One region of the Robertmurraya sp. genome, then DNA from elsewhere that is predicted to be linked to it. Evidence: predicted binding sites of a transcription regulator. Region 1 holds the regulator's gene; each other region holds the start of a gene.
The links. Region 1 encodes Rex, which represses fermentation and respiration genes when NADH is low (regulators of the CRP and FNR family bind a similar motif). Its sites were predicted from a motif close to TTGTGAAATATTTCACAA; they were not measured.
Positions count from the first base shown of each region.

Region 2: ACGLXV_RS09310 (hemerythrin domain-containing protein) is a predicted target of Rex. The motif match lies at 1,818-1,835, and genes of this name have one in related genera.
Region 3: ACGLXV_RS24170 (AtpZ/AtpI family protein) is a predicted target of Rex. The motif match lies at 1,904-1,921, and genes of this name have one in related genera.

Region 1 covers NZ_JAKFCQ010000077.1:19,556-24,546, reverse strand. The annotation lists gene ACGLXV_RS11050 (ABC-F family ATP-binding cassette domain-containing protein) at 1-1,034, opposite strand, end outside; gene moaC (cyclic pyranopterin monophosphate synthase MoaC) at 1,174-1,668, shown strand; gene ACGLXV_RS11040 (redox-sensing transcriptional repressor Rex) at 1,696-2,355, shown strand; gene ACGLXV_RS11035 (YdiK family protein) at 2,383-2,595, opposite strand; gene ACGLXV_RS11030 (CPBP family intramembrane glutamic endopeptidase) at 2,592-3,329, opposite strand; gene groES (co-chaperone GroES) at 3,631-3,915, shown strand; gene groL (chaperonin GroEL) at 3,989-4,991, shown strand, end outside.
Region 2 covers NZ_JAKFCQ010000069.1:58,613-63,603, forward strand. The annotation lists gene ACGLXV_RS09290 (FAD-dependent oxidoreductase) at 1-7, shown strand, start outside; gene ACGLXV_RS09295 (ferredoxin family protein) at 7-291, shown strand; gene ACGLXV_RS09300 (hypothetical protein) at 976-1,224, shown strand; gene ACGLXV_RS09305 (SAM domain-containing protein) at 1,344-1,685, opposite strand; gene ACGLXV_RS09310 (hemerythrin domain-containing protein) at 1,897-2,418, shown strand; gene ACGLXV_RS09315 (MFS transporter) at 2,446-3,675, opposite strand; gene ACGLXV_RS09320 (phosphotransferase enzyme family protein) at 3,829-4,824, shown strand; gene ACGLXV_RS09325 (ATP-binding protein) at 4,842-4,991, opposite strand, start outside.
Region 3 covers NZ_JAKFCQ010000195.1:60-5,050, forward strand. The annotation lists partial or broken gene ACGLXV_RS24165 (S8 family serine peptidase) at 1-1,807, shown strand, start outside; gene ACGLXV_RS24170 (AtpZ/AtpI family protein) at 2,084-2,311, shown strand; gene ACGLXV_RS24175 (ATP synthase subunit I) at 2,311-2,685, shown strand; gene atpB (F0F1 ATP synthase subunit A) at 2,707-3,417, shown strand; gene atpE (F0F1 ATP synthase subunit C) at 3,489-3,701, shown strand; gene ACGLXV_RS24190 (F0F1 ATP synthase subunit B) at 3,833-4,354, shown strand; gene ACGLXV_RS24195 (F0F1 ATP synthase subunit delta) at 4,351-4,887, shown strand; gene atpA (F0F1 ATP synthase subunit alpha) at 4,912-4,991, shown strand, end outside.

The DNA of each region.
Region 1 (4,991 bases):
ATCCGTTCATCATGATAGCCAACGGATAAGGAATGAACATTTAACACCTCATTGCCACTTTGCTTTTCAATATCAAAACCGAAGGAGGCGGACTTCTCATCTCCAAGAGGTTTGTCCATAACTTGCATTCTCTCAAGCTTCTTCCTTCTACTTTGAGCCCGCTTGGTGGTCGATGCACGAGCAAGATTCTTTTGAATAAAGTCCTGGAGCTTGGCTATTTCATCTTGCTGTTTTTCGTATTGCTTTAGATCACGCTCGTAGTTTTCGGCTTTTTGTTCAAGATAAGAACTGTAGTTTCCTGAGAATTTGCTGATTTGATTCCTAGAGATTTCGTACACTTGATTGACCACTTTATCTAAAAAGTAGCGATCGTGGGATACAATCAAGATGGCACCCGTGTAGCCAGTCAGATATTGCTCTAACCAAGACAAAGTATCAATATCTAGATGGTTGGTAGGTTCATCTAATATAAGAATATCAGGTTTAGTTAATAACAACTTCGCAAGAGCTAATCGAGTTTTCTGGCCACCACTCAAGCTATCAATTTTTGTAGAGTAATCAAATGAGTGGAAATTTAATCCATGTAGGACAGAACGTATATCAGACTCGTACTGATACCCCCCATTCTCCTTAAATTCATTTTGGAGATGGTCATATTCTTTTATTGTCCGCTCGTACAAAGTAGCATCTTCAAATACGGTAGGATCAGCCATCTTTTCCTCGAGCTTACGAAGCTCTTTCTCTTGATTCATGACTTGTTCAAAAACGGTAAGCATTTCTTCCCAAATGGATAATCCGGAAACAAGACCTGTGTTCTGAGCCAAATACCCGATCGTTACATGTTTGGGCTTGATTAAATCACCTGATTCATAGGAAAGGTGACCGGCAATAATCTTGAGTAAAGTAGATTTCCCGGCCCCATTTCGGCCTACTAAGGCAATACGGTCTCTTGTTTGAACTTCTAGTTTTATATTCGATAAAATAAGGTCAGCTCCATAAGACTTGGAAAGCTGGTTCACTTGTAGTAGTATCATTGATTTCACCTCTATACTTCTACGGTTAGTGTATCGCATTCAATACGGATGAGCAATGATATGAGTTGTGAACTATGTTACAATGTTTTCACACAGAACGAGGAAAATAGTGTATGATTTTGAAAGAGGTGTATAATTGATGTCAGAGTTCACTCATTTTAATAAAGAAGGCAGAGCGAAAATGGTAGATGTGAGTGATAAGCCCGAAACGGTACGGACGGCCATTGCCCATTCTAGTATCACAGTCAATCAAGAGATATATGATCGTATCACACATAACCAAATGAAAAAAGGTGATGTGCTAGCAGTCGCACAGGTTGCTGCCGTTATGGCTTGTAAAAAAACATGGGATATTATTCCAATGTGTCATCCTATTCCACTTACTGGTGTCGATATTTCTTTTGATTGGGAATCAGATAACAATTGCCATACTCTACATATATCTGCTAGTGTAAAGACAAAAGGGAATACAGGAGTAGAAATGGAAGCGTTAACAGCCGCTTCTGTTTGTGCGCTTACTGTTTATGATATGTGTAAAGCAGTAGATAAAGGAATGGTTATCGGGAAAACATACCTTGTTGAAAAAACTGGTGGAAAAAACGGTGACTTTAAAAGAGAAGAGAAACTATATTAGTTAAAGGTAGAAGGTAGGGGAAGAACGATGAGTAATGAATCAATGAAAATCCCACAAGCAACGGCGAAAAGACTACCATTGTATTATCGCTTTTTAAATAGTTTACACTCATCAGGAAAGCAACGAGTTTCATCTGCTGAACTAAGTGAGGCGGTGAAGGTCGATTCTGCAACGATTCGAAGAGATTTTTCATACTTTGGTGCGTTAGGCAAAAAGGGATACGGTTACAATGTAAACTATCTATTATCCTTTTTCCGTAAAACACTCGACCAAGATGAGTTAACGAAGGTTGCTTTAATTGGAGTGGGGAATTTAGGGACAGCATTTTTAAATTATAATTTCTTAAAAAATAATAATACAAAAATTGCTGTTGCATTTGACGTAGTAGAAGATAAGGTAGGCACAAAAATTGGAGAAGTGCCCGTCTATCATATGGATGATCTAGAAGAGGTTATTGAAAGAGAAGATATTCAGGTAGCGATATTAACCGTTCCAGCAACGGTCGCACAATCCATTACTGATCGAATGGTTCAAGGAACGGTGAGAGGAATTTTAAACTTTACACCGGCCCGATTAACGGTTCCATCATCAATAAGGGTTCATCATATTGATTTGGCTATTGAGTTACAGTCACTTGTGTACTTTTTAAAGCACTATTCAGTGGATGAAGAAATGGTAGAGGAATAAACAACAAGCCGCCCCTTAGTGGAGCGGCTATTTCTTTTGCTGTTTCTTAATCTCTTTAATTTTAAAATGTAAAAGAATCATCCGAATGCCTGAACCAATATCAAATGTTGCTAGCAAGACAAGCAGGTAAGTAAAAAAGCCCCACTCTCCATTTTGTTGTAAGTCCTGAATCGCAAACACTGTGAACAGAGCACCTAAGACGATGTATATAATTCCTGAGAATAAAGGTGACTGTCTCATAAGAAGAATCCTCCAATAAAGCTTTGCATTTGTTCTGCTTGTTTGATTAATTTTTCTAAGTCTTCCCTATATACGGATTGCACAAGTACAACGAACGTATTCATTGATACGTGAGCAACGATTGGAACGAGAATACGATTGGTTTTTACGTACAAATACGCAAAGGTGAATCCCATCGCCGAATAAAGTAGGGTATGCTCAGGCTCCATATGGGCAAATGAAAAAATGACGGAGCTAAGCAACGCAGATAGGAAAAAGTTAAAACGCTTATAAAATGCCACAAAAATGATCTTACGAAAGACAATTTCTTCTAATATAGGACCAATAACTGAGCTAACGACAATCATAATAGGAAAAGTTTCAATGATACGTAAAATCTGTTGTGTATTATCAGATCCTACCTCAATACCAATCAAACGTTCAATATTCGCAGCAAAGGCTTGGGCAAATAGGGCAAGAAAGACACCTGTGATGGACCAGAGGATCGACCGACCTAAGCTTGCTCCGTTTCTTACTTCATTTGCAGTTACCATCTCTTTACGCAACAGCAGCAGGACAACAACAAGTGTGATAGAAAAGCTGATGACAAGCCAAGTGACACCTGCAAACCCTTGAGAGTGATTTGTATTAAAACCAATCATTTCCATTACAAGAGAGGTTATAGGGACACCAATAAAGCTTGAAAGCTGCATTGCAATATAAGCAATTAATATAATCCAATATTCACGTTTCAAAACAAGTCTCCTTTTCAATCCAATATAGTTATTCTACTCGTAAACATCAGGTTGTATCAAATAAGAAGAATTATTGTCCGTATTTTAGCATTATATGGATAGAATAGATGGAAAAGTACATACTTAGTAAGGTTGTATAATTAACAAGTTATGGGAGGACTTTTACAAAAAATTTATAAAAAAAAGCGGTTTCTCGCTTGCAAAAAAAGAAGAGATTCATTAATATAATAGTTGTGTTAGCACTCTAGTTAAGTGAGTGCTAATAATAAAATCTTACATATATTTGAGGAGGTTGTTTCACTTGTTAAAGCCACTAGGTGATCGCATTGTAATTGAGCTAGTTGAAACGGAAGAAAAAACGGCAAGCGGTATTGTACTACCAGACTCTGCTAAAGAGAAGCCTCAAGAAGGCAAAGTAGTTGCTGTCGGCACTGGCCGCGTACTTGAAAGCGGTGAGCGTGTAGCTCTTGAAGTTTCTGTGGACGACCGCATTATCTTCTCAAAATACGCTGGCACAGAAGTTAAGTTCGAAGGAAAAGAGTACTTAATTCTACGTGAAAACGATATTCTTGCTATTCTTGGATAAGAGTAGAACTTTCTTATTTTAAAACTAAACGAAGACAGAATAGATTGAAAAAACTCGAGGAGGGTATTTTACAATGGCTAAAGAAATTAAGTTTAGTGAAGACGCACGTCGCTCGATGCTTCGTGGGGTAGATGCACTTGCAAATGCGGTAAAAGTAACATTAGGACCAAAGGGACGTAACGTGGTTCTTGAAAAGAAATTCGGTTCACCACTTATTACAAATGATGGTGTAACAATTGCAAAAGAAATCGAACTTGAAGATGCATTCGAAAACATGGGTGCTAAGCTTGTTGCTGAAGTAGCTAGCAAAACAAATGATGTTGCTGGTGACGGTACGACAACTGCAACGGTTCTTGCTCAAGCGATGATCCGCGAAGGCTTAAAGAACGTTACAGCTGGTGCGAACCCAATGGGTATCCGTAAAGGGATGGATAAGGCAGTAGCAGTAGCGGTTGAAGAGCTTCGTGCGATTTCTAAGCCAATTGAAAACAAAGCTTCTATCGCACAAGTTGCAGCTATTTCTGCAGCTGATGATGAAGTAGGACAATTAATTGCTGAAGCAATGGAGCGCGTTGGTAACGACGGCGTAATCACAATCGAAGAATCAAAAGGCTTCACTACTGAGCTTGATGTAGTAGAAGGTATGCAATTCGATCGTGGATATGCATCTCCATACATGGTAACTGACTCTGATAAAATGGAAGCTGTTTTAGACAATCCATTTATCTTAATTACTGACAAGAAAATTGGAAGCATCCAAGAAATCCTTCCAGTTCTAGAGCAAGTTGTACAACAAGGTAAGCCATTATTACTTGTTGCTGAGGATGTAGAAGGAGAAGCATTAGCTACTTTAGTAGTTAACAAGCTTCGTGGAACATTCAATGCAGTAGCGGTTAAAGCTCCTGGTTTCGGTGACCGTCGTAAAGCTATGCTTGAAGACATCGCTATCCTAACAGGTGGAGAAGTGATCACTGAAGAGCTAGGTCGTGACCTTAAGTCTGCAACGATTCAATCTTTAGGACGCGCTTCTAAAGTTGTTGTAACAAAAGAAAATACAACAATCGTTGAAGGTGCTG
Region 2 (4,991 bases), on a different contig from region 1:
GAAATAATGTCAACGAAAACAATCGAGGAAAAACAGTACTTACTGCGTTTTAAGTGTGACACGAAATCCCATCTAACAGTGCTTGACCACGATGTTTGTATGACAAAATGCCCCGATAAAATCTGTACCGTATTCTGCCCAGCGGAAGTATACAAGTGGGAAGGCACAAGAATGCAGGTGGGGTACGAGGGTTGCCACGAGTGTGGAAGCTGCCGGATTGGCTGTCCATACCAAAATATTAAATGGGAATATCCGAAAGGCGGCCATGGAATTGTGTTTCGATTAGCGTAATGGTGAATAAATAGTTGAGCAAAGACACCTTCATTGGCTATGATGGGTGTCTTTGTTTGTTACGTCTGAATCAAACTCCTATTCAGAGAATGAAGGTAGTTGGGTTTATATGTCCGAATGAACACCGTATTCGGACAAGGACCGAAAGGTTTTTGGGATGAAGAGTCCAAATGAGCCCGGTATTCGGACAGGGCTGTAAGGTTTTAGGATCAAGAGTCCGAATGAACACCGTATTTGGACAAGCGCAGAAGGATTTTTAGGATGAAGAGTCCGAATGAGCCCGGTATTTGGACAGGGCTGTAAGGTTTTAGGATCAAGAGTCCGAATGAACACCGTATTCGGACAAGGGCAGAAGGGTTTTCATGATCAAGAGTCCGAATGAGCGCCGTATTCGGACAAGGACAGAACGGTTTTTGGGATGAAGAGTCCGAATGAGCCCCACATTTGGACGAAATCCCATGTTATCCATGTCCAAACCCCTACCGCCATTACTCAACTTTAATCATTTTTCTCACTCTTACCTGAAACACTAGTGTTTTGATAAAAAACTAGAATTTACTAAGTAGATTTATTATTATATGTATAAAATGTGAATTATTAAAAGATTCCGATAATATAGTTGAAAACGAACGAGCGTTCCGTTACTATTAATATAGGTACTATTAATAGATTGGAGGAGACAGTATGGATCGAACATCGTATTTAGCTGGGATACTCTACTATTTGACAAGTGATGTACAAGTTCAGGAGGCAGCCATTGATATATTAAATGGAGAATTAACAGTGAAAGAGGCGGGGGCTCGTCCTACTTTGCGGCCCTTTGTTTTGCAGGCGAAAAAGCGGCTAAAGGAACTTGAAAAGAACACAACCGATAAGCAACATTTAGAAATTGTTCAGTTTGTTGAAAATTACTTATATATTTATCAATCATAGATTTACTTCAACATCTTCGATAGACCTCTATGAATTCCATCCTATTTTGCGTTATGTATAAATTTTCACATAGTAGCTTAAAAAGGAAAAGCCAAAAGTAATGAATGATTATAATCTTTTTAGCTTATTCTTACTCTAACCGTGTATTTCATCATCTCGTCGTTAAGTCCACTAATCATTAGATCCTTAGCTGTATTGCAAGCCTGTTCAAAGCAAGAATAACTTTCCGTACAATAATGTGGTTGGCTTAACTCAAAGTTCCCATGAATGTCTGCTAGGTAGACAAGAACATTCCAAACATAAAAATCTTCTGTTCCCTCTTTTGGATGACCGTCTAATGCGACTAGCCAGTGTACGGAAGTCTCAGACATGAATCGACTTCCTTTTAGCATGGACTGGTCATTCTCTCCAATTCGAATAAATGCGGTTGGGTAAAATTCTTGTAGATTACATTGATACATTTTAACCCCTCCTAACTTCTCGTGTTTACAAAAGAAACTTCGTATATTTTTATTATATGAGCTTTTATAAAAAATTACCTACTAAATTGTTAAAATTTTTAGAATTTTAAAAGCGTTTACATTCTTCTTTCTTTGTGATATGCATCACAACAGAAAAGCTCTTACTTTCTTATAATCAAAGTAACAATATGATTAAAAGGAGAAATGAACTATGCAAGGTTGTATGAGCTCAATGATGGATAGAAATGTAGAATTATGTGAGGGATTACAGCAATTAAAAAATGAGCATCCTCCATTGCTTTTAATGCTTGATGGACTGCTTGAAACATGTCAGCAAATAGAGCGTGTTGAAATTACAAGGGAAACGATGTTTAAGGAATTAATTCAAAAGGTAGAAGCTTTCTTTCATGAATTAGAGCCTCATTCTGAAAGAGAAGAGGGCGTGTTATTCTCCATGATGGAAAAGTATATTGGTAGGGAAAGTGGACCGATTGCAGTAATGGAATACGAGCATGATCAGGCAAAAGGCTTTATCGGGACATTTTTAAAGGCATCACAATCTAATGACGCTTTTACAGATGAAAATATGCTGGAACTTGCTGGACTTATTAAAAATGCGTATTACACTCTTGTTGATCACTTTGCTAAGGAAGAAAATGTGCTATTCCCCATGGCACAAAACTTTTTTACAGAAGAAGAAAAGCAGGAGTTAAAGGAAAGAATTAATAAATAAAACGGAAGAGGGTGCACCTCTTCCGTTTTATTTGTATATATCTGCAATTTGTTTGTCTGAAGGAAGGAGCAGTGTTAGGAACCCCAGTAATGGGAGAAAACCGGTTGAAATAATCGTTAAAGGCAATCCAATCGTATCTGCTAATATACCTAAAAACACAGATCCTAAAGCACCCATTCCAAAAGCTAATCCTACTGTCAAACCTGCCATGGTCCCTATCTTCCCAGGAACGAGTTCTTGTGCATAAACAACGGTAACTGAGAAACTAGACATGAGTATGAAACCCGCTATCCCAAGTAAAACCACCGCAAAATAATGAGGCACAAAGGGAAGCAAAATGGTGATAGGAGCAGAACCAATCATGGATAGCAAGATGATGGTTTTTTTTCCAAACCTGTCAGCTAAAGGTCCACCGAAAAATGTACCTAAAGCTCCTGCAACTAGAAAAACAAATAAATAAAGCTGAGCTTGCTGTATGGAAAAACTGTACTTGTCAATCGCATAAAATGCGTAGTAATTAGTGATTCCTGAAATATACCATGAACGAGCGAAGATCAAGAACAAGATCACAAGCAAATAGAAGCGAATTTGACGTTGAAATGAAAACGATGTAGGAGCTAATGTTTGCTTTTGTTTTGGTTTCCGACTATCTATTTTGAGTTTGTTCGCGTACCAAAAAGCAATATAAACAAGCAGCCCTACTGCAACTGCTGCGACAATCGTAAACCAGCCTGCGCCTCTTTGGCCAAAAGGAACGAGTATGAGTGCAGTAATTAATGGAGCCAGTGCTTGCCCGGAATTTCCGCCAACTTGATAAATGGACTGTGCAAGCCCTCTTCTAGGTCCAGCCGCCATATAGGCAACCCTTGAACCTTCAGGATGGAATACGGCGGATCCTAATCCAATAAAGACCACCGAAAACACAATCAGTAAGAAACTAGGGGCAAAGGCAAGACCTAAAACTCCGATTAGAGTAAACATTAAGCCGATGGGTAAAGCAAATGGCATGGGCTTACGGTCTGTAATAATTCCAACAAAGGGTTGCATGATAGAGGATACGATATTTAAAGAAAACCCAATGATTCCTAGTTGAGTAAAGCTTAGCCCCATTGATTGTTCAAGTATAGGGAACATGGCGGGTACAACCGACTGAATGGAATCGTTTAATAGGTGACATAATGCGATAATGAATAAGATTTTATACGTTGTTGCACTGTCAGTTTTTTTAAATTCTTGAACAGTAGCAGTTTGTGCCATAATAAAAAGATCTCCTTTAATTGTTGAAGAATTGTATAAAGATATCTTACTAAATTTCCAGTGATTATGAAATGGTTTATTTCGTGAGGCAAAGTATGTGATATAGTAGTAGATAAGTATAATTTCCAATGGTCTATGAATGGGGAGTGACATATGGAGAATCAGGTGGATGAGCTTTTTACAGAACATATTCTAAAAGCAGGACTTCATCTCTTTGATTTGGAAGAATCCTATAAAAAGCTAGGAGATTTTGAAAATTATGTGTTTGAAGTAAAAAAACAGGATCGAGTTTATATACTAAGAGCAACCCACCAATCGCATAGAGTAAAGGAAGATATACTTGCTGAGCTGCATTGGGTAAATTATCTACATTCGAATGGCATCAACGTACCAGAGGTGTTTTCATCCGCAAAGGGTGAGACGGTTGAAGAGATAACGGCAGGAGATGGATCTCATTTTTATTTTTGCATGTTTTCCAAAGTGAAAGGAAACTCGATTCACGTAAAAGAAGACCGCTTTAACGAAGAATTGTTCTTTGCTTGGGGGAAAGCAATTGGGAAGATGCATAAAGCAACAAGAGCATACAATGAAGCAGAAGAGTTGAAGAGAAGGCCTTCATGGAATGACGATGATTTGCTTGCGATTGAGAATTATATTCCAAGTAATGAGAAAATTATTGTATCTAGAACAAAGGAATTGCTTCAGGAGTTAGCAGCTTTACCAACAACGAAGGAGTATTTTGGTCTCATTCATGGAGATATTCACTCGGGGAATTTCTTCTTTGATGGAAGGGACATACATATTTTTGACTTTGACGACAGCAGTTATCATTGGTTTACTTCCGATATAGCGATTCCTCTTTATTACTCTGTCTTTTACCGATTCCCTAATGAGAATGTTCAGGAACGGAATGATTTCGCTCATGGGTTCATAACAGCATTTACAAAAGGGTATGAAACAGAAACAATGCTACCACCGCAATGGAAAGAGCATCTCTCGTACATGCTTCGGTTAAGAGATGTCACTCTTTACTCAGTATTATATAAAAAGATCCCAATCGAACAAAGGGACGAACGGTTATTAAAGATGCAGGGGGAGATTGGGACACGGATCATGAACAAAGAGCCAATAGTATCCATAAAAAAATAGAGAGCCAAACAAGCTCTCTATTCTTTCATTAGTGGAAATGTTACAGCCACAGTTGTGCCTTTGTTTTCGATACTCGAAATTTGAATTTCACCATGAAACGATTGGACGATTCTTTTACAAACTACAAGCCCTAACCCAGTGCCTGATGCTTTTGACGTATAAAAGGG
Region 3 (4,991 bases), on a different contig from region 1:
TGATACAGGCATTGATTACAATCATCCTGACTTAAGACGAAGTTATAAAAGAGGCTATGATCTCGTCGATATTGATGATGATCCGATGGAGACAAAGGGATTGTACGGCCAAAGCACCTTACATGGGACACATGTGGCCGGCATTATTGCCGCTAACGGAAAAATCCAAGGAGTGGCTCCAGATGCGAAGATTATTGCCTATCGTGCGCTTGGTCCAGGCGGCTCGGGAACAACGGAACAAGTGCTTGCTGCGATTGATAAAGCCATCAAAGATAAAGTAGATGTCCTAAATCTATCGCTGGGAAACAATGTGAATGGTCCTGATTTACCGATATCGCTCGCATTGAATAAAGCGGTTGAAAACGGAATTGTCGCTGTAACCTCGTCTGGTAATTCTGGACCAAATATGTGGACGGTTGGTTCTCCTGGTACGGCGTCAAAGGCCATATCGGTTGGTGCCTCCACACCGATTTTAAAAGTTCCATATCTCACGATCGATGGAAGAAAAGATACATTAAGGCTCGAACCCATGCAGGGCTCGATTGATTGGAAGCTTGATCGGTCGTATGAAGTGGTATACGGGAAGCTTGGGAAAAAAGAAGACCTCGCCGATGTAGCAGGGAAAATTGCTCTTATTCAGCGAGGGGAACTTACTTTTTCAGAAAAAGCATGGTATGCACAGAATGCAGGTGCCGTTGCGGTGATTATTTTTAACAATATGAATGGAGAATTTATTGGAAACTTAGATCGTCCCATCGATATACCTGTGGCGACCATGTCCAAGCAGGTAGGTGGAGAAATCGTAGGATCAATGGCTAGCCAAAAAATACTTGCAAAAACAAATATAATAGAAGAAAAGGATTTGCTTGCCAGTTTTAGTTCGAGAGGACCGGTTACTTCCACTTGGGAGATTAAGCCGGATGTGGTAGCGCCGGGAGTAGCGATAAAAAGCACAATACCTGGTGGTTACCTAGCCCTTCAAGGAACAAGTATGGCGGCTCCCCATGTGGCTGGAGCAGCAGCTCTTATCAAGCAAGCTCATCCTGATTGGGGACCGGAAGATATCAAGGCTGCTCTCATGAATACGGCCATTCCTATTGTTGATGGAAAAAACGTTCCTTATAAAACGTACGAGCAAGGTGCTGGAAGAATAAGAATTCCTGAAGCCATCCAAACCGATACGCTCGTAAAGCCAGCTTCCCTACAATTTGGGAAGTTCAAGTTAGTAGAAAGGCAGCATGAGCATACACAACAGCTTACTTTTAAAAATGTAAGCAATCGTCGAATGACCTATCGATTCGAGGTTCCTCATCAAAGAGATGGGATACAGTTCGAACTGCCGCAATCTTTTTCGGTAGATGCGGGAAAAGAAAAGACGGTGAACGTTACGATGAGTGTGGATCCCAATGAACTTACGAAGAAGATACATGAAGGTCATTTGACCATCATGGCTGGCTCTCAAAGGGTGAGTGTCCCATACCTGTATGTATTGGAGGAACCAAACTACCCGCGTATTATGGGGTTTGAATTTGGTCCGGGAGATAAACAGGGTGTGTATCATTACGAAGTGTATTTGCCGGGTGGAGCAGATGAATTTGGAATTGCTCTCTTCGATCCAGACACGTATCGGTTCGTCAAATTCTTAGATTGGAAACGGAATGTAGGGAGAGGAATGCTGAAGATGGACATCCTGCCCGACCAACTACCAGAAAATGGATTATACTTAGCAAAGGTTTTTGCGAAAAAAGCTGGAAAAGAAGACATGGTTGAAACAGGGATTGCAGTCTCGAAAGTGAAAGAGCGGTAAGGAAAACAGGGAGCGAGAACAACACTCGCTCCATTTGCAATAGGAAAATAAAAAACTTTTTGAACATAATGTGAACGAGAATTTCTATTGTTTGAATTGTGAACTTTTTCACTCCAAACTAATTGACATTGACAAGTGCCTATTGTATGCTTACAAAGGGTATTAATGATAGGGTTTTCAACATGGGTACTGTATAAATATAGCTTTCCTAAACGAGCAAGTCCATAGTGAAAACATTATTCTATCTACCAGTCTCTTTAAAAGGACGTGCCTGAAATGAATCAAAAAAACCGTCGTCCATATCAAGCAATGGCGTTAATGTCGGGGATTCTTTCGCAGTTAGTAGGCTCCGTATTAATAGGCATTTTTGCCGGAAGATGGCTTGACCGTACACTGGACACCGAGCCGCTTTTTTTAATCATCGGACTACTCCTCGGATTAGCAGCTGGCGTATATGCCATGATCAGACTAATTCAACATTTCTTTTCAGGAGATAATAAGTGATGCCCGAAATACAATCGATCTACATCCGGCAACGAAAGTACATATTCTTCTTACTAGCTTTATACGTTCTAGGGTGGGGATTTACCTCATATCAAACTATTTTTTTAGGGCTTATTTTAGGTACGAGCTTAAGCCTTTTTAATTTGTGGTTATTGGCCAGAAGGACTATTAAATTCGGCGATGCGATAGCAAAAGGCGAAAAGGTCCGTTCCCTCGGCATGTTTTCAAGAATGGCGACAGCTGTTTTAGCGGTGATGATCACTCTTGAATATCCTGACAAGCTCCATTTGTATAGCGTAATTATTGGATTAATGACCTCATACGTGGTTATTATGATAGATTTTTTTCTTCAAGCATTTCATTCACATAAATAGCGGGGAAGAGAGGTGAATACTGTGCATCATGAAGCTCCTTTAAGAGAATTTATGGGCCTAACCTTTAACTTATCAAATGTCTTGATGATAACAATTGCTAGTGTGATTGTCTTTATCATCGCAGTGCTTTCCACTCGCTCATTGGCTATGAAACCAACGGGGATACAAAACTTCTTCGAATGGGTAATGGATTTCGTCAAAGGAATCATTAATAGTACAATGGATTGGAAAGATGGTGGAAGATTCCACATTCTAGGTATTACATTGATTATGTATATATTCGTATGTAATATGCTTGGACTTCCATTCGGAATTACTTATGACGGGACATTGTGGTGGAAATCACCAACAGCTGATCCAGTGATCACACTGACATTAGCAACGATGGTCGTCGGGCTTTCTCACTATTATGGTGTAAAGCTGAAGGGAGTAAAAGAATACGGTCGCGATTTCGTTCGACCAATGTGGTTCTTGTTCCCGCTGAAACTTATTGAAGAATTTGCAAACACCTTAACACTCGGGCTTCGTCTCTACGGTAACATTTATGCAGGAGAAATCCTTCTAACGTTACTAGCAGGAAGTCTAGCAACTGGAGTCGGCGGCCATCTCGCTGCGGTTATTCCAATGCTTGCTTGGCAAGGGTTCTCAATCTTTGTCGGCGCGATTCAGGCGTTTATCTTCACCATGTTAACAATGGTTTACTTGGCACACAAAGTGAGTCATGACCATTAATATATACCCGTTCATTTAATGAACAAAAAATAACAAAATCATGTTTATACATTTTAAGGAGGAACTTTATAATGGGTCTTTTAGCAGCAGCAATCGCAATCGGTTTAGCGGCACTAGGTGCAGGTATTGGTAACGGTCTTATCGTATCTAAAACAGTTGAGGGTATCGCTCGTCAACCAGAAGCTCGTGGTATGCTTCAAACAACTATGTTCATCGGGGTAGCGTTAGTAGAAGCGGTTCCGATCATCGGCGTAGTTATCGCGTTCATGGTTATCGGCGGTTAATATTAGGATTTTTAACAAAACAATGGCGAAGAACATATTACGTGCAGCTTCGCCATTCCTTTATGTTCATCTATTAACATTTGTAACGTTATAAATTGTAAGTGTACGACTCTTGAAGGGAGTGAGCAAGGGTGTTAACAAGCAGTCTAGTATTAGGTTCAGCTGGTGGTGGGTTTAATAGTGGAGATATCCTTTTCCAATTAGTAACTTTCATCATCTTGTTAGCATTACTTAAGAAGTTTGCATGGGGTCCGTTAATGGGCATCATGAAACAACGTGAAGAGCATATTGCTGGAGAAATTAATGCTGCTGAACAAAGTCGCGGTGAAGCAAAGCAATTACTAGAAGAGCAACGTACGCTTTTAAAAGAAGCTCGTACAGAAGCTCAAGGATTAATTGAAAATGCGAAAAAGCAAGGCGATGTACAGCGTGAAGAAATTATCGCGTTAGCGCGTGCGGAAGCAGACCGTCTGAAAGAATCTGCTAAGCTTGAAATCGAACAGCAAAAAGAGCAAGCGGTTGCTGCTATTCGTGAACAAGTAGCTTCATTATCTGTACTTATTGCTTCTAAAGTGATTGAAAAAGAACTTTCAACAGCAGATCAAGAGAAGCTAATCAATGAATATATCCAAGAGGCAGGAGAAGGGCGATGAGCAACTCGACTGTAGCGAAGCGCTATGCGTTAGCTCTTTTTCGACTAGCAAAAGAGCATCAACTTCTTGACCAAATGGAAAATGAAATGCGTGTAGTTAAAAATGTAGTAAAAAATAACGGCGACCTAGGTGTTGTCTTAAAGTCTCCTAAGCTTACGAATGAGAAGAAAAAGGAGATTATTAAACAGGCATTCTCTGGTGCTAGTGTGTACGTTCTAAATACGTTAATGATCTTAATTGATCGTCATCGTGAAGACTACATGGAAGCAGTAGCTGATTATTTTATTGAATTCGCAAATGATGAAAGAGGAATTGCAGAGGCGAAAGTGTATTCTACTCGTCCACTAACAGAAGCTGAGCAACAAGCATTATCTGCTACGTTTGCTGCTAAAGTTGGGAAGCAATCTCTCCGTATTGAAAATATTGTTGATACCAATCTGCTCGGCGGCATCAAGCTTCGAATCGGAAACCGAATTTTCGACGGTAGCTTGCGCGGAAAGCTTGAGCGCTTGGAACGTCAATTGTTAGGCTAAGATTCGTAGATAGGGGTGAAACTCATGAGCATCAATGCTGAAGAAATTAGTGCGCTGATAAAACAGCAAATCGAAAACTATCAGTCGGAAATTCAAGTGAGTGA